Regions from separate parts of the Pseudoalteromonas sp. DL2-H2.2 genome, predicted to be linked through region 1. Evidence: predicted binding sites of a transcription regulator. Region 1 holds the regulator's gene; each other region holds the start of a gene.

Region 1 (5,816 bases):
TGGGCACTATGCCATTTAATACTGCCAGAATGGGTAGAATATCTAGAGTACCTTCGAAAAAGCTGGCAACAAACGCGGCCATCAGGGCTGTGAGCAGATTGATCCCCAGCCAGATTGAGCGACGTCGGCTACTTTTCCACACCGGCGCAAAGGTATCTTCCTCATCATCAAGACCGGCCATACTCATCAGGCTATGTTCGGCATCTTCACGAATAACATCAACGATGTCATCGATGGTGATACGGCCCAGTAAGTGCGCGTTATCGTCGACTACCGGCGCTGAGATCCAGTTGTGGCGCTCAAACAGCTGAGCAACATCGCTTTCATCCATTGAAATGGGAATGGTTTCACGCTCTTCATTCATCAGCTCCTTGACCAGCTTGTCTGGCTGACTGGTCAGCAGCACGCTGATGGGCAGTGCACCTAAAAAACAATTGTCCTTATCCACCACATAGAGGTCATCGGTGCCATCCGGCAGCTCACCTTTAAGGCGTAAATAGCGCAATACCACATCCAGTGATACATCCGGGCGAATGGTCACAGTGTCTGTGTTCATCAGCGCGCCGGCGGAGTGCTCAACATAAGACAACGCCTGTGTGGCCCGGGCTCGGTCTTGAGAGTCCATAGCGCCAATAACGTCCTGATAGACGGGGTCTGGCAGGCTCCTGAGGACCTCACCGAGGTCATCGTCGTCCATGTCCTCGGTTGCTGCCGCAATGAGCTCAGGCTCCATTTTGGCAATGATGCTGAGCCTGACGTCTTCCGACAGCTCCTCGAGCACGTCACCCTGTATGTCCGGATCAACCAGTTGCCACAACTGGGTTCTGACTTTATGTGGGGAGGACTCAAGCAGCAATGCCGTATCGCACGGCGGAATTTCGGCTAATGTGCGCCTGACTTGAACAAACTGACCACTGTTGAGGGCATTAGTAACTTGCTGTAAAAGCTCCAGTGTGTAGTCTTGTTCAAAAACTTCAGGCATAGGCGTCCCAGATTGGATAGTCGACAGTTAAGCTTGTCATGAGTGTATTGCGCACTGATTATAGGCGTATGATAATTATAGCTGTTTTAATATCAATTGGTATAACTAAAAAAGGGGAGATAGCAGCGAGAAAGTGGCAGTCTGACGCTGCCAGAACAGGGGTAAGTCGCGTGGTCGCTACTCGGATTCGTTGAATTTATCGGCTATCAGGCTGCCGATGGCATGCAAAGCACGTTTGGCATCTGGCCCCTCGCAGACGACCTTCACTTCTTTACCCTGACTGCTTTCAAGCAGTAGTAACGCCAGCACGCTGTCTCCCTCGGCCTCCTTGCTGCCCTGGAATAAGGTGATATTGGCGTCAAACTGGGCTGACAGCTCGGCCAGCACGCTGGCAGCACGGGCGTGCAGCCCCAGTTTATTTTGGATCAGAAAAGTATCTTCAAAGCGTTGTGTCATTTTTCTTGTTCGCGGTGATGGATTTTCACATTGCTATGAGTACGAGCAAAACGCTCACCCAAAGTCTGGGCAAGATAGACGGAGCGGTGTTGCCCGCCGGTACAGCCTATAGAGATAGTCAGATAGCTGCGATTATTGCGCTCCAGGTGTGGCAACCAGGTTTGCACAAAGGTTTGGATCTGCCAGGTAAACTTTTGCACCAGGCTGTGGCTGGCCAAGTAATCAATGACGGGTTTATCTAAACCTGTCAAAGGCTTAAGCTCTGGCTCCCAGTGTGGGTTAGGTAAAAAACGGGCGTCGAAGACGTAGTCCGCTTCTTTCGGAATACCATGTTTGAAGCCAAAAGATTCAAAGGTAATGATTAATTGTTTGTCTTTTTTACCGAGAATTTTTTCCCGGATCCGCTCCGCCAGCTGGTGGATGCTCATATCTGTGGTATCTATGGTGATATTGGCACGGCGGATAAGCGGATCAAGCAGCTCTTTTTCTTTCTTGATCGCTTTGTCCAGCGACAAATCGGCCAGCGACAGTGGATGCAGACGACGCGTTTCGGAAAAACGACGGATCAGAATTTGGTCTTCACTATCTAGGTAGAAAATATTGGGCTCGGCAAATCCAGGCAGGTATTCTAGAATATCGTCAAGCTCTTGCTGATCTTTTGGCAGGTTACGTACGTCAACGCTCACAGCAATTTTATCATAACTGTCTGATACGCTGCGTACTAATGCTGGTAGCAGGTTAACTGGGATATTATCTGCGCAGTAATAGCCCAGGTCTTCCAGTACGCGAAGGGCGACTGATTTACCCGAGCCGGAACGACCACTGACAATAATTAGCTGCACTGAAACTCTCCGTTAGTTGTCAAACTCTTCAATTATCGCAAATAACTCCTGATCATTGTGAGCTTGTCTGATTCGTTTACAAAACACCTTGTTTTTAAGTTTATCAGCGATTGTTGCCAAGGTCTGCAAATGTTGTTGATTTTCTCCCTCGGGTACGATGAGTGCCACAAAAATGTCGACGGGTTGATTGTCGATGGCGTCAAAGGCAATGCCTTGTTGGTTAACCAGCAGCATGGCGACCACTTTATCTATGCCAGGCAGGCGGCCATGTGGCAGCGCGATCCCTTTACCTATGCCGGTACTACCGAGTTTTTCACGGCTCAGTAAAGCGTCCAGGATATCATGGGCATTACTGTCAGGAAGCTGGCTGTGAGCCAGTTCACTGATGTACTCTAGAATGCGTTTTTTGCTATTAAAAAGGACCGCAGCTTTGCTGCAGTCCTGTGAAATCAATGAGCTTAGTTTCATGATTAGTGTCGAGTTAGCTTCTCTTTATGCTTGATCACCTGGCGATCAAGCTTGTCGATAAGTCCGTCTATTGCGGCATACATATCCCGGTGTTCGGTTGAGGCAAAGATTTCTCCCCCGTTCACATGTAGTGTGGCTTCTGCTTTTTGGATCAGCTTTTCGACATCTAGGATAACATGCACATTATTGATGTGATCAAAGTGCCTTTCTAGCTTCGCAAACTTGTTTGTTACATAGTCTCTTAACGAATCGGTGATTTCTACATGTCGACCAGTTAAATTTAGTTGCATAAGCATTTTCCTTCTGTAGTTACGTCTAAATCAGGCTTTTACGCTGATTCGACGGTGGGATAGCCAAAGACTCTCGGTATTTGGCAATTGTACGTCTAGCCACTTTGATCCCTTGATCTGCCAATACATCCGCTATTTTGCTGTCACTTAATGGCTTAGCTGTGTTTTCAGCGGCAATTAGCTTTTTGATCAATGCTCTGATTGCAGTCGAAGAGCATTCTCCTCCGTTTTCAGTGCTGACATGGCTTGAGAAGAAATACTTCAACTCATAGATACCGCGTGGCGTGTGCATATACTTTTGCGTAGTGACACGTGAAATCGTGGACTCATGCATGTCGACCATTTCGGCCACATCATTGAGTACCATCGGCTTCATTGCCTCGGGGCCATGTTCAAAGAATGCCTGTTGTTGCTGCACAATGCAATTAGTAACTTTTAATAAAGTTTCGTTACGACTTTCCAGGCTCTTGATGAACCATTTTGCCTCTTGCAGGTGCGAGCGAATAAACTGGCTATCGGTGCTCGACTTGACGGAGCGAGACATAGCGGCGTAGTGATCGTTCACTCTGATTTTTGGCATTGAGTCCGGGTTGAGCTCAACAACCCAGCGTCCTTTCACCTTTTTCACCGACACATCCGGGATCACATAGTCCGCTTCTTCTTGCACTATGCTGGCAGCAGGTTTCGGATTCAGGCTGTGGATCAGGGTCATTACTTCTTTCAGATCCGCTTCTTTGAGCTTGGTCTTTTTCATCAAAGTGCGATAATCGCGGCTAGCCAGCAAATCAATGTGTTCAGTCAGGATTTCTTTGGTTTGAGTGAGCCAGGGGGTGTTGCGATCAAACTGGTTGAGCTGGATACACAAGCATTCCTGCAAGCTGCGCGCAGCAATACCAACGGGATCGAATAATTGCACCCGTTTCAGTACGGCTTCAACTTCGTCCAGTTCTATGTGTTCGTCGTCATTGTCTTGATTCATGCTCTCGACAATGTCTTCACAGCTGATTGTCAGCAGGCCAGCATCATCAACGGCTTCCACTATCGCCAAAGCGATGGCTCTGTCAGTTGGGCTGAAAGGCGTGAGCTCTAGTTGCCACATCATATATTCTTGCAGCGTCTCAGTGGTTTTGCCCTGATAGATGGTTTCATCTTCTGGCATCGGGCCAGAGCTGCTTGCCGGGGCGGCACTGATGTACTCGTCCCAGGTGACGTCCATTGCCAGATCGTCACTGACTGTGTCTTTGTTTAATGCAGCATCGCTGTCTTGTTCGTAGTCACTGACAGCCGAGTCCTCAAAGCTGTCATTATCATTGGTTGTGTGTTGTTCTAACTCAGTATCCGATTTGGACTGAGTTTCATTGTCATGTGATTCAGACTCACCTTCTTCCACTTCCAACAAAGGGTTGCTATCAAGCGCTTCTTGGATTTCTTGTTGGAGATCTAGCGTACTCAACTGTAACAGGCGAATGGCCTGTTGCAGCTGTGGTGTCATTGTCAGTTGCTGCCCCATGCGCAGCTGTAGCGATTGCCTCATGTATCTCTAACAATCCTTTTTGTTATTTACTTCTAATCTTATAACTATAGCCTGAATTGCTCACCTAGGTAGACATCCCGCACGGTTTGATCGGCAAGAACATGCTCCGGGGTGCCTGCTGCTATGAGTTCACCATGTGACACTATATAAGCTTTCTCACAGACGTCCAGCGTTTCACGTACATTGTGGTCGGTGATCAGCACGCCTATGCCGCGGTTTTTTAAGTGTTCGATAATTTTCTTTATATCTAACACCGAAATGGGATCAACGCCAGCGAAAGGCTCATCCAATAAGATAAATTTTGGATCTGCCGCAAGGGCGCGTGCAATTTCTACCCGGCGACGTTCACCACCCGACAAAGCCATACCCTGGCTATCCCGAATATGTTGGATATTAAATTCATCTAACAACTCGTTGAGGATGACTTCTCGCTGCTCTTTATTGAGCTCCTTACGGGTTTCCAAGATGGCCATCAGGTTCTGATAGACGGTCAGTTTACGAAAAATAGAGGATTCTTGAGGCAGGTAACCAATGCCTAACCTTGCCCGACTGTGCATAGGCAGCAAGGTAATGTCTTGATCATCAATGTGAATGCTACCCTTATCACTGGGCACCAAGCCGACAATCATGTAAAAGGTGGTGGTTTTACCCGCGCCATTAGGGCCGAGCAGACCAACAATACTGCCTGCCTCAACGCTCAATTCAACGTTCTTAACGACTTGCCTGCCCTTGTAGCTTTTGGCCAGTGCCGTGGCGGTTAACTTACTCACGGATTACCCTTCTCTTGTGGTTGCTTGGTATTGTCTTTTTCGGGTAAAAGAATGGTTCTAACACGGTTTTGTTCCTGCTCACCACGTTGTGCGCTGATCAGCTTCTTTTCCATGTCGTACACAATGGTTTGGGCGCTGATCTTTTGTCCCGCCTGGCTGATTTCGGCACCGCCTTTAATCGTCAACATGCGGTTTGCAACGTCATAACGCACTTCTTTAGCAGTGGCTTTCAGTAGTGTGCCATCGGCCTGACGCTCCTGAAACACAGCTGGGCTGCCTGTGGCGACCAGCAGCTGTTTATTTTTCCCAAGCTCTTCGCGGCGATGCACTTCGAGGCGGTCGGCCAGAATCTTACGCTCGCCGTGAATGATTTCGACGTTTTCTTCGAACACGCCGATATTGGTTTGCAACTGGGCCAGCTGGGTGCCCGAACTGATAATGACCTGATCAGCGGGTGAGTTTTCTGCGTAAGCC
Region 2 (5,816 bases), on a different contig from region 1:
GAGTTTGCGCTGGCACCAGAATGTCATCACGAAACGCCATCAGGCCGCCGACTTTTCCTCTCAGCGTAGTATGATCGACTTCTAGTGCCACAGCTGAGCCATCTTGGACATCAAGTGTCAGTGTTTTATGGTTAGGATCGGGGTCTCCATCCATCGAAAAAAGATTAAAACTGCCATTTTCCATGACCAGAGACTGACCTGAACCCAGAAAAACCAATTTCTCACCGTTAGCACCGTCTAAGGTTTCGATATCCACCAGCTCGGCAAGGTCTCTGATGGCCTGATCTCGCTGATTCAGCAATGAACTGCCACTGCCATCACTATTGTTGCCATTGAGCGCTGCAACCTGACCATTCATATCGCTGATTTTTTGGATCAGGTTATTGGCTTCATCAGAATAGATGGATAATTGCTCGTTCACGATATTGTTCTGATCAAACACAATACCGGATAACCGGTCCATCTGGTCGATCAAGTTCTGGGCATCGGTCAAAAACAGCGAGCGCGCAACCGTTGAAGAGGGCAAATTCATCGCCTCTTGCATATTATTGAACAGGGAGTTAATGCTCTGGTTGAGGTTGTTTGACTCTTCACCAAACAAGGTATCTACCCGGGTGGCCTCCGTTACAAATTGATCGTAATAAGCCTGGCTCGAAAGGTCCCGGTTAAGTTGTTTCTGAGCAAACTCATTAAGCAAACGCACGGTTTCACCGCGACCAACCAGGTTGTCGATCATGGTGGTATGTTCAGTCCGTTCACGAACATAGCCTTTGGTATTCAGGTTTGCGATGTTTTTACTGGTCGTTTGCAAAAGCTCAGAGCTGGCTCTGACCCCTGATGACCCGATATTCATTAGGTTAAATGACATCTTAGTTTACTCCCTGATGCACTGACGCTGATAACATGGACTGAAATTCTCCTCTGCCCAACACACGTTTAATTTTTTCTGCATAATCTGGATCAGTGGCGTAACCGGCCTGCTGCAGCGCATCCAGATATTGATCCGGATTGTCTGTCTTAGTTAAGGCCTCCTGATACCTGGGGTTGGTTTGCAGGAAATCGACATAATCATTGATGCTCTCTTTGAGCGAGTTATACGCTCTGAAGTTTGCTTGTTTTTTGACGGGCAGACCCTGCTCAAACTCGAGTGTCATTTTACTGGCGCTATCGCCTTGCCAGCGCTTGTCTGCTTTTATGTTGAACAGGTTAAAGCTGCTTTCACCGTCCTGACGCGCAATAATATGTTTGCCCCAGCCCGTTTCCAGTGCAGCTTGTGCAACCATCACAGCAGGGTTCAGACCAATCTTGGCAGCGGCAGATTTAGCGTGCTCCCAAAGCTGATTAATGAAGGACTCTGGGTCTTCGAATTGCACGTCGTTGGACGCACTCTCTTTCACCTCAGGCTGTTTCTCGGCTTTGCGCTCTTTTTCGACGCTCGCTTGATTCGCTTCACCGTTGGCAATGCGATCACTTTGCAACTCGGCACCAGTGCGCAATACCGAGCTTGGCATATAACCATCACGGTTAGGTGATAGCTGCTGCACAATGAGATCAGCAAGACCTAAGCTCCCCTCACTGGACAGTTGCATAGACATCTGCTGATCGTGCATATCGCGATAAAACTTGACGCTGCTGGAATTAAACGGACTATCTTTATCTTCCAGTACCTCATTCGCTTTACGCATACTGGATAACATCATCTGGGTGAAAATAGATTCGAACTGCTGAGCCGCCTTGCGCAACGCTTCTTCAGAGGCATTGGCATCACCAGCACCTTTCAGCGCGTCTTGTCTTAACGAGTTCAAATCGGTTAAGTCATAGAAACTTTGGTTGCGAGTCGGATCAGTATTCATTGCTCAAAAACACATCAATATTCATAACTAATAACAATGCAATTATTGAGCCAAAAAAAAGCCCCATAAAATGGGGCTAACTAATTGATTATAAAAGAAGCGTCAAATGACGACTAATTGACCATGTATCGCGCCGGCTTCTTTTAGCGCTTCAAGGATCGCCATCAAGTCGCCAGGTGCTGCACCCACGGCATTGATAGCCCGCACCAGGTCATCCAAACTGGAGCCGGGGTCAAATACGAACGCACGAGAATCATCCTGATTAACATCGACAATACTCTGACGCGTAGCAACTGTCTCACCTTCAGCCAAAGGCTGCGGCTGAGAAACATTCACTTGCTCAGCAATCGTGACGGTTAAGCCACCGTGGGTGATGGCCGCAGGTTGCAGTTTGACTTCTTTACCAATGACTATGGTGCCGGTACGTGAATTCACGATGATCTTCGCGGAGGTATCTGCGGGTGTGAATTCCAGATTTTCCAGAGTCGATAAATAAGCGACACGCTGAGATGGGTCTCGCGGAGCGATCACTCTTACCGACGCGGCGTCCATCGCCTGTGCACTTTGCGGCCCGACCAGGTCGTTGATGGTGTCAGCCAAACGCTTCGCCGTTGTAAAGTCGGGACGGTTCAGGTTGAACGTAATGTGATCTCCCTGTGTAAACGGGCTTCTGACTGCGCGCTCAACCGTGCCACCATTTGGAATACGTCCAACGGTTGGCGTGTTGATCACAACCCGGCTGCCGTCCAGCCCTTCAGCCCCTAAACCACCGACGATCATGCTACCCTGCGCGATTGCATAGACATTACCATCGACCCCTTTCAGGAAAGTCTGCAATAAGGTGCCGCCACGCAAACTGCCTGCGCTACCAATGGAAGACACGGTCACGTCAATTGTTTGACCTGGCTTTACAAACGCAGGCAACTCAGCATGAACGGCTACCGCTGCGACGTTTTTAATCTTTGGTTTGAGGTTTGCTGGCATGGTAATACCAAAGCTATTAAGCATGCCTTTGAAACTTTGTTCAGTAAAGCGGGTTTGCTCCCCCGTGCCGGGCAAACCAACCACCAGGCCATACCCGACCAGCTGGTTTGAACGCACACCTTCAACCATAGTCACATCTTTGATCCGCTCTGCATGGGCAAACTGACTGCCGACGAGCGCAATGGCCAGCACGAGCATGTTGAATACTTTCATAATCTGCTTCCTCAAAATGGCATGATGGCGCTCATAAAGAACTTCGTCAGCCAGCCTGCACTTTGAACTTCCTGAGTATCGCCTTTACCTGAATACTGGATCCGCGCATTCGCAATACGGTTTGACTCCACCGTATTATCAGCATTCACATCTTGTGGCCTGACCAGACCTTCAAGACGGATAAACTCTTCACCTGTATTCAAGGTCAACCACTTTTCGCCTCGGATCACCAAGTTACCATTGGGTAAAACCCGCATGACATTGACAGAAATATTACCAATCAGGCTATTCGACTGGTTGGCCTGAGCATCTCCCGCAAAGGATGAATTAGACCCGGCGTCCAGCTGAATACTTTTGTTACCCCAGTTGACTGCCGCACCACCTAACCCAAGTATAGGATCGATATCCACTTCGCTGTCTTTGTCCAGCTTGGAGTTTGCCGCTTTTGAAGCCTGGGTCGACTCTCTCAGTACCACCGTAATAATATCTCCGGTGCGAAGCGCCTTTTTATCCGAATACAAGTCGTTGGCGTACGCATTGAATAACGAGCCGGTTGGCACAACCGGTGCCGCTTCCGCTTCCGGGTACATGGGCGCGTAGTAAGGGTCGTCCCGCTTAACATCTTTATTTTGCGTTGTTGTACAACCACTCAGTGCTATACAGCCTGCCGCTACCAGGCCAAGTGTACGTAACTTATCCATACTGCCCCCAATCATTTAAAGCTGTTGGTTAATGTGGCTAAGCATCTCATCAACGGACTTAATCACTTTTGAGTTCATTTCGTAAACTCGCTGTGTTTCAATCAGGTTGACCAGCTCTTCTGTGACATTAACGTTCGATGTTTCCAGTGCGCCCTGAACAATAGAGCCAAGACCTTCGACGCCCGGGTTACCCTGTACCGGTGCACCACTCACGGCTGTTTCGGTGTAAAGGTTTTGACCGATTGGTTCCAGACCCGACGGGTTAATAAAATCGCTGATAACCAGCTGACCTATGACCGTATTAGCGGCTTCGCCCTGGATACTGACTGACACCTCACCATCCTGAGAAATAGTAATGGAGTTGGCATTGTCCGGAACGTTCATCTCAGGCTGCACCGGGAAGCCCGCGCCAGAGGTGACAATTCGGCCTTCTTCATCTGTGGTAAACTGGCCGTTGCGTGTGTAGGCGATGGTGCCATCGGGCATCTGAATTTCAAAAAAACCAGGCCCCTGAACCATCCAGTCCAGTGAGTTTTCTGTGCTCAGCATATTGCCTTGCGAGAAGTTTTTCTGGTTTGCGACCACTTTGGCACCCGCACCTAACATCAAGCCTGATGGTAGCTCTGTATCCTGAGAGGAGCGGCCACCTGGCTGATTAATATTCTGATAGAGTAAGTCTTCAAATATCGCGCGGCTTTTCTTATAGCCGACGGTGCTGGCATTCGCCAGGTTATTCGAAATCACCGAAATATCAGTTTGCTGGGCATCTAGGCCGGTTTTACTGATCCATAATGCTGGGTTCATAATCTATACCTCACTCTCTTAAACGATACGCAGGAGCGAAGTGTGTCGCTCATCAATTTCTTCAGCGGTTTTCATCAGTTTAATCTGCATTTCAAACTGACGCTGAAGGTTTACCATGTCTACCATTTCGTGAACCGGATTCACGTTGGACATTTCCAGATAGCCGCTCATTACTTTGGCAGTTGGAGAAATTTCACAAAACCCACACACGCCATCTTCAAGCAGCTCTTCCTTTGGTCTGAACAAACCATCATTGCCTTTCTCAAGTTTGCTATTATCTGCGTTAATAATCTTTAATCGGTCTACCACTTCCAAAAAGTTGGCTGGCGCACCCTGCGGGCGAACCTGAATAGAGCCATCGTCACTGAAGACTACCTTTTCTACCGGCAGCGGCAGTATAATGGGCCCACCTTCGCCAATTAATTGACGACCATGGCTAGTGACCAGCGCCCCATCTGAGGTGATATTGAGGGTACCAACCTTGGTATAGGCCTCTTCGCCTGCGGCATCTACAACGCTTATCCAGGATTTTTCATCCACCGCAATATCCAGCTCCCGACCCGTTTCAGTAATGGCGCCACTCGTCATCATGGTTCCCGGGCGCTCCTGCATCGCAAATACGCGGGTGGGCAGCCCTTCACCAAATGCCTGCATTGAGCGGGCCTGTGCAAAGTCGGCTTTAAAACCAGTAGTATTGGCGTTGGCCAGGTTATTTGCCTTCAGCCCGACACCAACCAGGTTTTGCTTGGCGCCTGACATGGCGACATACAGCATTTTATCCATGGGAACGACCTAAAATTGTTCAATCTATACTGTATAAAGCAATATAGATGCCAAGATGATCGTCAAGAAAATGAAAAGGCCGCTTTGGAGCGGCCTTGTGAGATAATAAAGGTGATTATCGGATCTGCAGAATGTTCTGTTGAAGTGTTGAGTTGACTTCCAGTGCCCGTGAGTTTGCCTGGAAGTTTCGCTGTGCGCTGATCAGATCAACCAGCTCGTTCGTCAAGTTTACGTTCGACTGCTCCAGAGCAGAGGAGTTGATGGTGCCCAATGTACCCGAACCTGGTTCACCCGCGATCGGCTCACCCGATGTTAAACTCTTTTTCCATCCCGTGTTACCAGCTTCTGTCAAACCTTGTGAGTTTGAAAACCGCACCATGGCAACTTGCCCCAGGAAGGTCGAATCCCCGTTACTGTATGAGGCAACAATTTTGCCATCTGACCCAATATCGATACCCGCTAGCCTGCCTGTTGTTGC
Region 3 (5,816 bases), 620 kb from region 1:
CGCATTGAGCTTATATTTGAGGGCTTCAACGGACACACCAAAATGCAGCGCCATTTCAAAGTGGGCCATTTTCTTACGATGCAGCTTTTTCACTTCTTCATTGGGCATTAATAAGTTGGCAGCAAACTGGTTGGCGAACACTTCTTCCTCGTCTTCGCCGGTAGACGCGCTGGGGCCTCTGAGGTCAATATATTCGTATTCTTTGTCTGTATTGTCAGACTCAATACGGGAAATATAATGGCCAAGCTCATGGGCACAGCTAAAACGCTTGCGATTTAGGTGGTCGTCCTGATGTAACACGATAACCGGATCGGCACCCGCCTCTTTGATCAACGCACCCGACACCTTATCTGGTAGCGCCATTTCTACAACGTCCAGACCAAGCGACTTACAAATGGTCACAGGGTCAACCGGAAACTGACAGTCACACCACAAACGTTTAAGCACCTTTTGCGCTTCATTTCTCGGATCAAGCACCGACAAATCTCCCATTAACCTTACTATGCACCTCAGCATCGCTGAGGTGATGTGTATATTTAAACAGTATAAATTGAAGGCACAATGAAAGCAAAGGACATAATTTACCGCCCTAACCCGTCAGGCTCGCTCAGTAATACGTGACGCGCTCGACTTTGCGTGGTTTAACTTCACCGATATACAAATCGTGAACCCGCTTCATATCCAGCTCCAGCTCTGTGGTATAAATATCGCCAACCGCATAGCTTTTCATTACCTTAGCACCGCGGATCAAGCCCTGTACCTGGCTGCGTAACCCGTCGTTTTGTGCAATTGCGCCCTGTACCGTGGTACTGGCACTTAATCTGTGACCATATACCTGCTCAGCCAGCTCACGATAGGCTTCAAGCTTAGATACCTTAATGGCCATCAGCATTTTTTCTGTGTCGCTGCTGCCGGGCTGTGAACTCAGTGGCGCATAGCCAACCGCCTTAAGCACAGGGTAAGAATCGGGTTTTACATAACTGTATTCAACATGCTTATCTATAATAGAGCTACATCCCGCCAGGCTTAGTCCTGTTGCAACAACACAGAATTTAACCAGGCTGACTATCCGTTGATGCCAAAGCGCTCTAAACTGATTCATAGGGTAACTCCTCTGTGTGGCCCGTTGGCCATATCATCAAGTAAGGTTTCTGTATGCACAAACCTTGCCAACACCATTGGCACGAGACTTGCTGATTCAGTATAGAGATTTGCTTAGAGTTCGGTAATAAAGTCATGAAATTGTCGCGTATTATGAGTGTGTTACTGGCTACCGCCAGTTTTGGGGCCAGTGCAGAGTGGTTTGAAGTAACGGGCTATGCCAATGCGCACACCGAAGATCTGGCCGAAGCACGCCAGGAGGCGGTGCAGGATGCCATCACTCAGGCGCTGATCTTCTCCGGTGCGACCGTATCCAGCGTTCAGACCCTGGCGGATGGCGTGCTCACGCAAGATCAGATCAAGATAAAAAGTCATGGCGAGATCCAACAGATCAACCTGGTTTCTGAACAAAAGCAAGATGGGGTCGTCAGTGTTACTTTGCACCTTGACATCTTCCCCAAACTGGAGCAGTGCGCACAAGCGGCGGTGGCAAAACAGGTGACCATCACACAAAGTCAGCTTATTCAGCCGCATCAGGCACGCCTGGGTCAAATTTTTGACATTGCTAAAGCCACCAGTGAACGCCTTTACCATACACTGGCACAACGCAATCTCACCGTTAAGCCGATCCCCTATCTGGATCATGCGATCAATGCCCGTCCGTTTTTTACCCAACGCTTTGAATACGATGGACAGCTGATCGATTCGCTGACCACCCTAAGTAATAGCCAGTACGTGCTAATGAGCCAGATCACGGACGTTGCTGCGGGAGATAAAACCAACGATGACTACGCATTCTGGCAGGATGAAGAATACGTGCGCAGCTTTAAAATCGACTTTGTTGCATTTGATGCCCTGACCCGAGACAAGGTCTGGCAAAAACACTATGCCGTCAGTGGCGTCTGGCCTTTCGAAAAGACCAAAATTGTTGATGTCTACAGTGATACCTTTTGGCGTACCAACTACGCCAAACAGATCCAGAGCGTTTTTAACAGCGTAGCGCAGGATCTGGACTCGGCACTGTCATGCCTGCCCAGCAAAGGCAAGATCCTGCACCGGGAACAGGGCAAGCTGGTGATCAACCTGGGCCGCAATCATGGTATTGAAATTGGCCAGGTGCTAACAATCTCTCACCGCCGCGACATGCAGGGCTCGACCAACCAGTTTTTTCCGCAAAGTATTAAGACCCTCAATCAGGTGCGTATTACTCAAGTAAATGCACAAAATGCGATTGCCGAGAACATATCAAAGCGCCCGCTGAATAACATTCAGATCAACGATCTGGTGGAAGTCATGGTACAAACCCAGGAAGACTTTGCGCTTTAGCCGCACAACATCAAAAGTACGCTCGATAAAATTAGTCACCCTCTCATGATGAGGATCACTTATCCGAGTTCAGGTCGTTCAGAATGAGGTTTGCTTGCTGTATCGGGGTTGATTTAAAAGAAAAGTAGCTGGCGGCCCCTGCAGGAATCGAACCTGCAACTACCCCTTAGGAGGGGGCTGTTATATCCATTTAACTAAGAGGCCGTGTCGCTGCGAAAAATACTAAGCGTTTTCGCTTAATTGGTCAACCATTTGATTCTTAATACAATAAATGATGTTTTTACGGTGGGTGAGCTGCGGCAAAGGAAAAATCAGCGCTTTGCCGCTAAATGGCTATCTGGCCGCGGTTGCGCCGGAATCTAACACAAAGTAGGGAATAGTCACCATACAGCTGGCAACCACCAGCCGGCTTTCAAAATCGAGCAGCCGCGCATTGACTTCTACGCCCCGGTCGCGATAAATCATAGTACCCGACAGCACGTGGCTGGGCTCGGGTTTACCCGGTAAGGCTCTGCTATCGCGGGAAAACAAAAAATCGCCACTGCGGGTGACCTGGATCTGTTGCTGTGACTTGAAATCCAGCGCAGCATAACCCAGCTTTTGGAAAGCATGGATCAGGTTCTCGGCCAGCTGATTACCCAGCTGATTGCTGCTTCTGAGCGTATCATCAAAGCTCACAAAGCTTGTGACCGCCACGGAATGAGGGTGCACGCCTAATAAAGAGTCGGACAGCTCAAGCGCTATCTGAGATGCATAGTTGGCCACCTGTTTACGGTGTCGTTCGCTGATAAAGCCTGGGTCAATCGGCTGCTCGGCCTCTGGCGCTTGTTCCTCCAGAGCTTCATAAAGCACTTCTATCTCTCTAAACTTGGCCACTTTGGGCGTCATGGGGGTGGTTTCCACTGCCTGTGGCGCCGGCTGTGTCCCCATCATCTGACAGCCACTCAACATGACTATCGACAGCGTTAAGCCACTCAGAATGCGTGTTTTCATGATCACTCACCCGCTCGTTGTAACCGGATCCCTTCGTGGATAGCACCGTCTCTTAGCGCATTCACCACTGACTGAGGTAAAAACCCTTGGGCAGTACCTACTACCACTTTGCTTTGCATACCCACGATCCGGGCATTCACTAAGATCCCCCCCTGATGATGGGTCAAGGTGCCTGCCAGTACGTATTTAAATGGCAGCTCATCAGAGAGCTCTAAAAAGTCACGACTGAAGATAAAATCCCCGTGCTTGGTGACACGCATAAAGTCCGTGGTTTTAAAGTCGATCACCGGAACGCCAAAGTTATGCAACTCATGAATAAAGCTTTCGGCAATCTGGTTGCCAAGCAAGGTCGCATGATTAAAGTCTTCGTCTAAAAAGACAAAACTCGATACCGCCACCGGCGTCTGGTCATTAATGTATTTCACATTACTCACCATGTCCTGCATCAGCTTCTGTACATAGTGCGTCACATTTTTGGCCGCCATGCGTTGTGATACAGACATTTGTTGCACGCCCCTGGGATGAGCCTGAAATTGTTCAGCCGCACTGAATTTGCCCGGTGACGTGGCGGTTTCCTGGTGTTTTGTCATACCCAGTTGTGCGCACCCAAATAAAGTCAGGGTGGGTAACACAAGTGCTATCACAGATTTTTTCATCTTTGTCTCCACTAATACTGGCCGCGATGTAGTTTGCCATCTCGCATCTGGGCTTTTTCATTGCCCCACAGCACCGCCTTGGGCACGGATATGGTCGCCGCGGATGCCGTGCGACTATCAAGCATAGTGATCAATCGCGCATTGATCGTGTAATGCTCGTGGCTTTCACTGATGGTGCCTGTCAGGGCAAGGTCAAATTTATGACGTTCGCGCAGCAGGGCAATATCACGGTTTAATAAGTTATCGGCACTGTCCGACAAAGTTAAAGTGCGTTGTAGCCGAAACTCCACCACTTCCAGGCCCATCTGCGTCACATAGCTGATCAGACTTTCCTGAACCTGGGTGCTTAGGCCACTGCCCTGATTGCTGGCAACGGCATTACCCAGCTGATCAGCCAGATAAAAGCTCGTCACCGCGACAGTCGCGCCCGGTTTAAGCGGACGGCTGTGTTCGCCCAAGGCGGCAGCAAGTTGCCCCATGTATTGATGCAATGTCGGCAAGGGGGGCGCTTGCTCCACCTCTTTTTGTTGCTGCGCTTTTAGCATGCCAGCGCAGCCACTGAGCAGCACCGACAGGGCCAGTGCGACTATCACAGCAGGAAGTTGCATAATGATCACCTCTTTCTATTTGACCAATCAAATGCAAAAAGCGATCCACAATGTATTATAGTCAGTGCTAGAGTGTGACAGGATTGTCTGTGTAATGACTCAACAGACACTGAGGATGAAACGGTTTAAGTTCGGCGCACAACGCCTTACCCTGCTCTTTGCGCTCAAACGCACCGAGTTTAAGCCGAAAATACCTTTGCCCTTTGACCTCTACTTGCTCAACATTGACGGGGTGTTTGCGCAACGCTGGATAATCCTGCAGCAGACGCCGGTGGACCATTTTTAGCTGGCTTTGCTTTCTGGTGGCAGCCAGTTGCACTGCAAACTCCGCTTTGTTGTGATCCTCGACTACAGCCACAGCTTCTTTTTTAGGTGCAGCGGGTATCGGCTGGCTGGGTTGCGCATTCGCAGCCTGTTGCTCTGCACCCGCCTTTGTCGTGTTACTGTCTTGCTCAACAATTCCCGGTGGCTTGCTGATTTGTGCCACCATCACCTCGCTTTGCGGTTGTGCAGGTGCCAGCGCAAGCTGTAACTGGGTACTGAGCAAATTCAAATCCTGCTCAATACTCAATAGTTCATTGACCTGCGGCGCAACTTGCTGCCACTGCGCGATACTGCTCTTCATCTGCTCGACTTGCGTGTTTAACGCCGTCAATTGCTGCTCCAGCTCTGCCAGCCGCTGGTTATCCTGACCAGTGCTGGCACAGCCGCTAAGCAAACTGAGCAAAGGCCATACCAGATAAGGAAATAACTTCATCGCTTGCTCCTTTTATCGTTTTAATTCGGTTTGTTCCAGCTGACACATCACGCCGGCCGTTTTCAAGGTTTCACAACGTTGTGTCAGTTGCGTCGTATCGTCAGCATTTTGGGTAAACTCTATACCCAGCACATAGGTTTCAGCCTTTTCATCAAAAAGATAAAATGGCGGTTCAGGTATCAAATTCGGGTGACGCTTGCGCAAGAGCAAGGCATAGGTTTTTAATACTGCCAGTGAGGTAAAGCGCCCGGCGGCGAGCACTGTGATATCCTGGCTTGACATGGGTTCCAGCTGCAAGTCGACCTCCACCAGCACATCTCCCTGTTGCGATAAAGCCACTTCTACTTGCTCGCTATGTGTCAGACCACGCCGGGT
Region 4 (5,816 bases), on a different contig from region 1:
GGTACGCTGCGATCGTCTTTGGCGATTTTATTTTTTATTTCTTCAAACAGCGTTGTGCGCAGCGTATCAATCGGCGCCAGCTTTGCATCGGCGTAACGGTTTTCCTGCTCCAGGTGAGACAGCACCTCAGTTGAACTGCGCGTGTCATCCCGCAGCCAGTGATAATTGTCGACCAGTTTGTAACCGTGGATCTCGGTTACATGAGGTATTTTTTTTGCAACGGGTGGCTGAACCTGTTGTTGGCTAGCCTGAGTGTCTGTGTTTTGTGTAGGTGTCGTCTGGCTGCATGCGCTGGCCAGTAAAACAGCTCCGGCAAGAGCGCTTAGTTTTATTGTTCTCATGTCTGTCCTTTGTGACATTCGGGTGTGACCCGTTTATTAGTGAAGCGAGCTAGGCCCAAAATGTGTTTAACTTAATTGTTGTGGGATTGTAATCACATTCGAAACAAAAGTACAAAAAGGCTGAGACAAGCGGGGGTTAGCGAGTAAATAAAGGTAAACGAAAGGGCCAGCTCAGTGTTGAGCTGGCATGCCCTCTGTTAGCAGTTTTCGTTTTCTGCATTAAGGTTTTCTTTGGCTTCTTCGCACAGGTCTTCAGCCTTGTTCTGTACATCAGTGATGGCCTCGTCTACGCGCTCGCCTGCATTTTCTGCCGGGCCGTCAGAACAACCAGCCAGACCTAAAATGGTGATAAATAAAGTGGCTTGTAGTGCAGTAATAATGTGGTTCATAATGTGCTCCTTAATCAATTCAATGAGGTTACTTGCGGCTGCTAAGCGTTTGGCTTTTTAATCACAGGCAGCACAAACGACAGCAAAACCAGCGCAATAAACACAAAGAACAGTATTTGTGCTATGCCTGCTGCGGCACCGGCGATGCCCCCAAAGCCTAAGATGGCACTGATCAGTGCAAGTACTAAAAATCCAAGTGACCAACGTAACATGTGAACCTCCTGTCGGTGTTTTGTTAAGCAGGGCAACAGCCCTGCTAAGTCAGTGATGTGACCTGTACAACTAGGCGGTCAATTCCTGAAGTGCTTTCATTTCGTCATGGCAAGCCTGCATGCGGACCTGAACTTGTCTTAAGTCCTGAACACACTGAGGTGGTAATTGTTGCTCCAGCGCATCGGCCACTTTATCTAGCACCTTGTCCTCTACTTCTTCCAGCTGAGATATGTAGGTGTGTGTTTTGTCAGTACTCAATACACCCAGCACCTTAGTGTAATGCTCACGCAACGTAACCAGCATGTCAGAGTCAGTCTCGTGCTCGCCTTCATCAATCAGCGCGTAGGTTTGCAACTTCGAGATAGCCTGAACCTTTTCAGTGATCATGGTGTTGAAAATGGCACTGATGCGCTCATCGTCTACTTTGTCTTTGGCGTCTTTGTAAAACTCCATGCCACCATTGAGCACCTTGACTAATTCCTTCAACGGTTCCATATCGTAGTTCGAATGTGTCATCGTTTAACTCCTTACTTGATTGCTTAAGTTTGTTTGTTGCTTAGACTAATGCATTGCCCGTGCCAGCTTTAAATTCGTTTAATATCATATATTTATGCTTCTTTGATTAAACGGACGATGCAAGCTTTACCTTGAGTCTGTAACTTTTACGCTTAACGACTCTGTACTTCTTTCTCACCTTGCGGTTTGTGTGTACGCTGGCGCATATTGATTTGCATGTCCTCCAGGTTAGCACCGCCTTTGGCATTAAAATCCAGCGTACGAATAGGAAAGGGAATAAGAATGTCGTTTTCTTCCAGGGTTCTGTGAATTGCAATAATGGCTTTGTGGCGCATCTGCATAAAGCCAATCTCACCGGGATAGTCAATCCAGAACCACACCAGCAGATTGACAGAGCTGTCACCAAACCCGCAGGCATACACATCGGTTTCGTGTTGTTTTATGACGCCATCCAGCTCGTTTATGGCCTCCACTATCACAGATTCGGCCTGCTCGATATCATCGGCATAAGAGATCCCTACTTCTATTTCTATTCGTCGGGTGGCCAGGCGGGAGTAGTTGATCAATTCATTTTTAAACAGGATCTTGTTGGGCACTATGGCCAGCTGACCATAAAAGTTCTCAATTAAAGTATTGCGCAGGTTAATTCGGCGGACGGTGCCGAAGGTGTCGCCGGCTTCCACCACATCGCCAACCCGAAATGGTTTTCGAATACCCATTACAACTCCGGCTATCATGTTTTCGGTCATATCCTGAAAGGCAAAACCGACTGCCAGGCCTATGATGCCGGCACCGGCAAGTAGTGACGCCACCGCTTTTGACAGCCCCATAATATCCAGGGCAAAGAAAAACCCGATCGCAACCAGGATCACACGACAGATCCCCGCAATCAGTCCGGCTATCTGGTTTGACTCAAACAAGCGTTTGAGCAAGGTCAGCAGCCAGCGCGCAAGGAATTTAGACAGAATCACAAACACAATAAAAATGAGTGTTGCAATGACCAGGTTGGGCAAATTCTTAATCGTCAGTTCGGCCCAGTGGACGAGCTTTTCGTTGATCAGCGACCAGAAGTCTTGTGGGGTAAATGTAAATGACATAACGCCTCCTTATTTGTATCTGGTGATAGCAGCAGGGAGCGTGCCATTGAGCGATGTATTTAATTTCAATAGGTTAGTAAAAATCGCGCTGATCTGTGTAGAAATTGCCAGTAAATAGTTCCACGCTGGTATGTAAAAGATACAGGCAAAAGGCAGAGGGAATCACCTAACTACTTGATTTTAAATGGTTAAGGGAATTGGCATGCAAGCTGCACCTGTGAAAGTGAACTCATCCACAAGGAGAATGATTATGAAACGCACAATTTTAACTCTAGCTTTTGCTACGGCTTTTTCAACTACTGCGGTTAATGCTGCTGACAATCAGTGGGAAAAAGAGGCCAGCGATGCCTGGATAGACGGTAAAGCCGAGGCCACATTACTGTTCAATGGCAACCTGAATTCGTTCGATATCAACACAGACGTGAAAAACGGCGTGGTGATCCTCACAGGTAAGGTCGACCACAGCGTTGATAAAAAACTGGCAACTGAGCTGTTGATTGGTATTGACGGTGTAAAAGAGGTAGACAACCGTTTAACTGTGGTACCAGAGAAAAAGGATAAAGAGGACAAAGGCGATGCAGAGTCTGACTTTGTTGATGCCAAAATCGCGACAGTGATTAAAACCCGTCTGCTGTTTGATACCGACATCAGTGGTACCGATATCGATGTTGATGTCGACAATCAAACTGTGACGCTTACCGGTGAAGTCGAGTCAGACGCCGAGAAACAGTTAGTCGTGAATATTGCAGCCAATGCAGACGATGTAAAGCGCGTTAACAACAAGCTGACCGTTGTTGATGAACGCTCTTAATGTAAAAGATAACTCCCTGGACTTTTAGGCACGCACAGCGTGCCTTTTTTATGCGCTTTGCACAATGGCGGCCAAATCGGGAAGCGAAACGGGTTTAAGTAACACCTGGCTGACCGGGTAAGAGAGCAGGGCGTCCGGGTCGGGCTCACTGCCGCTGACCACCACCAGTTTAGCCGGGCTCTGGCGCTTATGAGCTGCTGCAACCAATGCCAGCCCGGAGCCATCGGGTAAATTCAGATCCAGCATCACCACATCAAAATCTGCGTGTTTTTCTAGCTCGCTCAGGCCCTCAGCACAGCTGCCCGCAGCGATGACTTCACATTCCAGAGACTCCAGCAGTAGCTTCATTAAGTTGCGTGCATCCGGGTCGTCTTCAACCAGTAAAATCCGTTTGTTTTTGATGTGTGAATCACCCGGCTGTGTAGTGAGCCCGTCTTGCGCTGGTTGTGCGGATAAATAATCCTGTAAGCAGGATTCAAGCCCAGTAACGTTAATAGGTTTGGTCAGCGTATCGTTAAAGCCGAGGGCTTTGAGGGTATCCAGATTGCCCTTTTGAGCTGCGGCCGTCAGTGAGATAATCGGTGTACTAATGCCCTGTGCGCGCAGTTTTACAATGGTGTCTTTGCCGTTTAATACCGGCATGTGTAAATCCATAAACACCAGGTCAAAATCCGCATCAGCCTGAGTGAGTAAATCACACGCAACTTTGCCATTTTCCGCAAAGCAGACCTGGGCACCCGTGGCTGTAATGAGTTGCCCCAGCAACTGGCGAATTTCGGGCAAATCTTCAACGATGAGCACCTTACCGGATAAATTCGTTATCCTTGTCGAAGGCCTATTTACTGTGGTACCAAGCAGATCTAGCTGACCAAGCTGGCCGGAACATTGGCCCGGCTCAATAGTAAAGCTGAAGGTACTGCCGCTGCCCACGCTTGACTCAACCTGTAAACTTCCCCCAAGCAGACGGATCAGGGCTGAGCTGATGGCCAGTCCAAGGCCGGCACCTTCCTCAGAGCGCGTGGTACTGTCCTGCACCTGCTCAAAGGGCTTAAAAATATGTGTCAGTTTATCCTGAGGAATACCAATGCCGGTATCCTCAATCGAAAAACTGAGCTTACCTTCAGCGGCTGGCCGCACTTCAATTGAGACCTGCCCACTTGGCGTGAATTTTATGGCGTTGTAAACCAGGTTGATTAGCACCTGTTTAAGACGTTTTTCGTCAGACTCGATATAAGCGGGTAAATGCGCGTCGGTGTGAATCTCAAACTGCAGGCCCTTTTTATCCGCAGCCATGGAAAACAGGCTGTGCAGATCGGCAAGTAACGAGGCCAGGCAGATCTCACTTGGCTCAACTTGCAGGCTATCGGCGTTGATTTTCGACAAGTCCAGCACGTCATTGAGCAGGTTAAGTAAATGCTGGCTGTTGTTGTGAATGATAGACAGCTCAGGTTTGATATTGTCCAGCTCGCTGCGGGTTAGCAACAGATCGGTGTAGCCCATGATAGAGGTCAGCGGGGTGCGTAACTCATGACTCAGATGCGCCAAAAAGCGGTCTTTGGCGCGGCTGGTGGCCTGTGCCCGCAGCCGCTCCAGACGCTCACTTTCAAGCTCCCGACGGGACAGAGCATAGCGGATCGCGCGGATAAAGCGCGGGCTGCTGATCTCAGATTTAAGCAAGAAATCTTCTGCGCCCAAAGCCTGGGCATCGGCGTCCAGCACCTCGTCGGCCTGGCCTGTGAGCATCATAAAGGAGGTATTAATGGGCAGCGCTTTGGCGGCTTTAAGAATGGTCAGGCCGGTATGTCCGCCAAGCTGATGGTCAAGCAGGCAGAGATCGAACTGATCAGACTCCAGTGCCTGAAGCACCTCATCGAGTTCACTGAGCCAGGTTACTTCAAACTGATAGTTAGGTATTTGCTGTAAGTAATCCAGTGCCAGTATATAGTCGTCTTCGTCGTCCTCTACCAGTAGTAGCTTGACCAGCTGCGCATGTTGCATCTGTGCCTCCTAAGGTAACTCGACGATTTCGATCCAGTATTTCCCCAGCTGACGCATCAGCTCTACCAGGCCATCAAAGTTCACGGGTTTGGAGATGTACGAAGCCGCGCCAAGGTCGTACCCTCTGAGTTTGTCTTCTTCTTCTTTTGAGGTGGTGAGGATCACCACAGGGATTGAACGCAGTGTGGGGTTGCTCTTGATTTTTTGCAGCGCCTCACGTCCATCCATGCGTGGCATGTTCAAATCCAGCAGTATAATACTGGGACGGGGGTGTTTGGTTTTGTCTTCGAACGGCGGTTCATTGTTAAGATATGCCAGCAGCTCAACCCCATCTTGCACAAAGTTCAGGTTGTTCAGCACCCGGCTTTCCTGCAGGGCGTCCTGGGTTAGCAAACGATCGTCTTCATCGTCGTCTGCCATCAAAATATTAATGCGTCTGGTTGGTAAACTG

Evidence for each region. The regulator sigma-54, encoded in region 1, starts transcription at its own class of promoters, with help from an activator protein. The targets are predictions, from matches to a motif close to GTTGGCACGNNNNTNGNNT.
Region 2: the regulator sigma-54 is predicted to act here: its motif matches at 1,890-1,908, upstream of flgJ (flagellar assembly peptidoglycan hydrolase FlgJ).
Region 3: the regulator sigma-54 is predicted to act here: its motif matches at 1,178-1,196, upstream of L1285_RS02650 (flagellar assembly protein T N-terminal domain-containing protein).
Region 4: the regulator sigma-54 is predicted to act here: its motif matches at 2,753-2,771, upstream of L1285_RS19555 (BON domain-containing protein).

What each region holds. Positions count from the first base shown of each region.
Region 1 is NZ_JAKGBD010000002.1:635,134-640,949, reverse strand. It holds gene mgtE (magnesium transporter) at 1-982, opposite strand, end outside; gene L1285_RS05550 (HPr family phosphocarrier protein) at 1,160-1,438, opposite strand; gene rapZ (RNase adapter RapZ) at 1,435-2,280, opposite strand; gene L1285_RS05540 (PTS sugar transporter subunit IIA) at 2,293-2,748, opposite strand; gene hpf (ribosome hibernation promoting factor) at 2,751-3,038, opposite strand; gene L1285_RS05530 (RNA polymerase factor sigma-54) at 3,064-4,572, opposite strand; gene lptB (LPS export ABC transporter ATP-binding protein) at 4,617-5,342, opposite strand; gene lptA (lipopolysaccharide transport periplasmic protein LptA) at 5,339-5,816, opposite strand, start outside.
Region 2 is NZ_JAKGBD010000009.1:3,015-8,830, reverse strand. It holds gene flgK (flagellar hook-associated protein FlgK) at 1-868, opposite strand, end outside; gene flgJ (flagellar assembly peptidoglycan hydrolase FlgJ) at 870-1,853, opposite strand; gene L1285_RS15325 (flagellar basal body P-ring protein FlgI) at 1,956-3,050, opposite strand; gene flgH (flagellar basal body L-ring protein FlgH) at 3,062-3,751, opposite strand; gene flgG (flagellar basal-body rod protein FlgG) at 3,767-4,555, opposite strand; gene L1285_RS15310 (flagellar basal body rod protein FlgF) at 4,574-5,338, opposite strand; gene flgE (flagellar hook protein FlgE) at 5,454-5,816, opposite strand, start outside.
Region 3 is NZ_JAKGBD010000002.1:17,126-22,941, forward strand. It holds gene L1285_RS02640 (ImmA/IrrE family metallo-endopeptidase) at 1-477, opposite strand, end outside; gene L1285_RS02645 (LPP20 family lipoprotein) at 608-1,102, opposite strand; gene L1285_RS02650 (flagellar assembly protein T N-terminal domain-containing protein) at 1,237-2,427, shown strand; tRNA gene L1285_RS02655 (tRNA-Arg) at 2,557-2,631, opposite strand; gene L1285_RS02660 (FlgO family outer membrane protein) at 2,761-3,420, opposite strand; gene L1285_RS02665 (FlgO family outer membrane protein) at 3,423-4,076, opposite strand; gene L1285_RS02670 (FlgO family outer membrane protein) at 4,088-4,684, opposite strand; gene L1285_RS02675 (SPOR domain-containing protein) at 4,752-5,441, opposite strand; gene L1285_RS02680 (carboxypeptidase-like regulatory domain-containing protein) at 5,454-5,816, opposite strand, start outside.
Region 4 is NZ_JAKGBD010000014.1:68,968-74,783, forward strand. It holds gene L1285_RS19530 (S9 family peptidase) at 1-341, opposite strand, end outside; gene L1285_RS19535 (hypothetical protein) at 539-730, opposite strand; gene L1285_RS19540 (DUF1328 family protein) at 772-942, opposite strand; gene L1285_RS19545 (PA2169 family four-helix-bundle protein) at 1,013-1,459, opposite strand; gene L1285_RS19550 (mechanosensitive ion channel family protein) at 1,612-2,556, opposite strand; gene L1285_RS19555 (BON domain-containing protein) at 2,807-3,367, shown strand; gene L1285_RS19560 (hybrid sensor histidine kinase/response regulator) at 3,416-5,365, opposite strand; gene L1285_RS19565 (response regulator) at 5,375-5,816, opposite strand, start outside; gene L1285_RS19570 (sensor histidine kinase) at 5,793-5,816, opposite strand, start outside.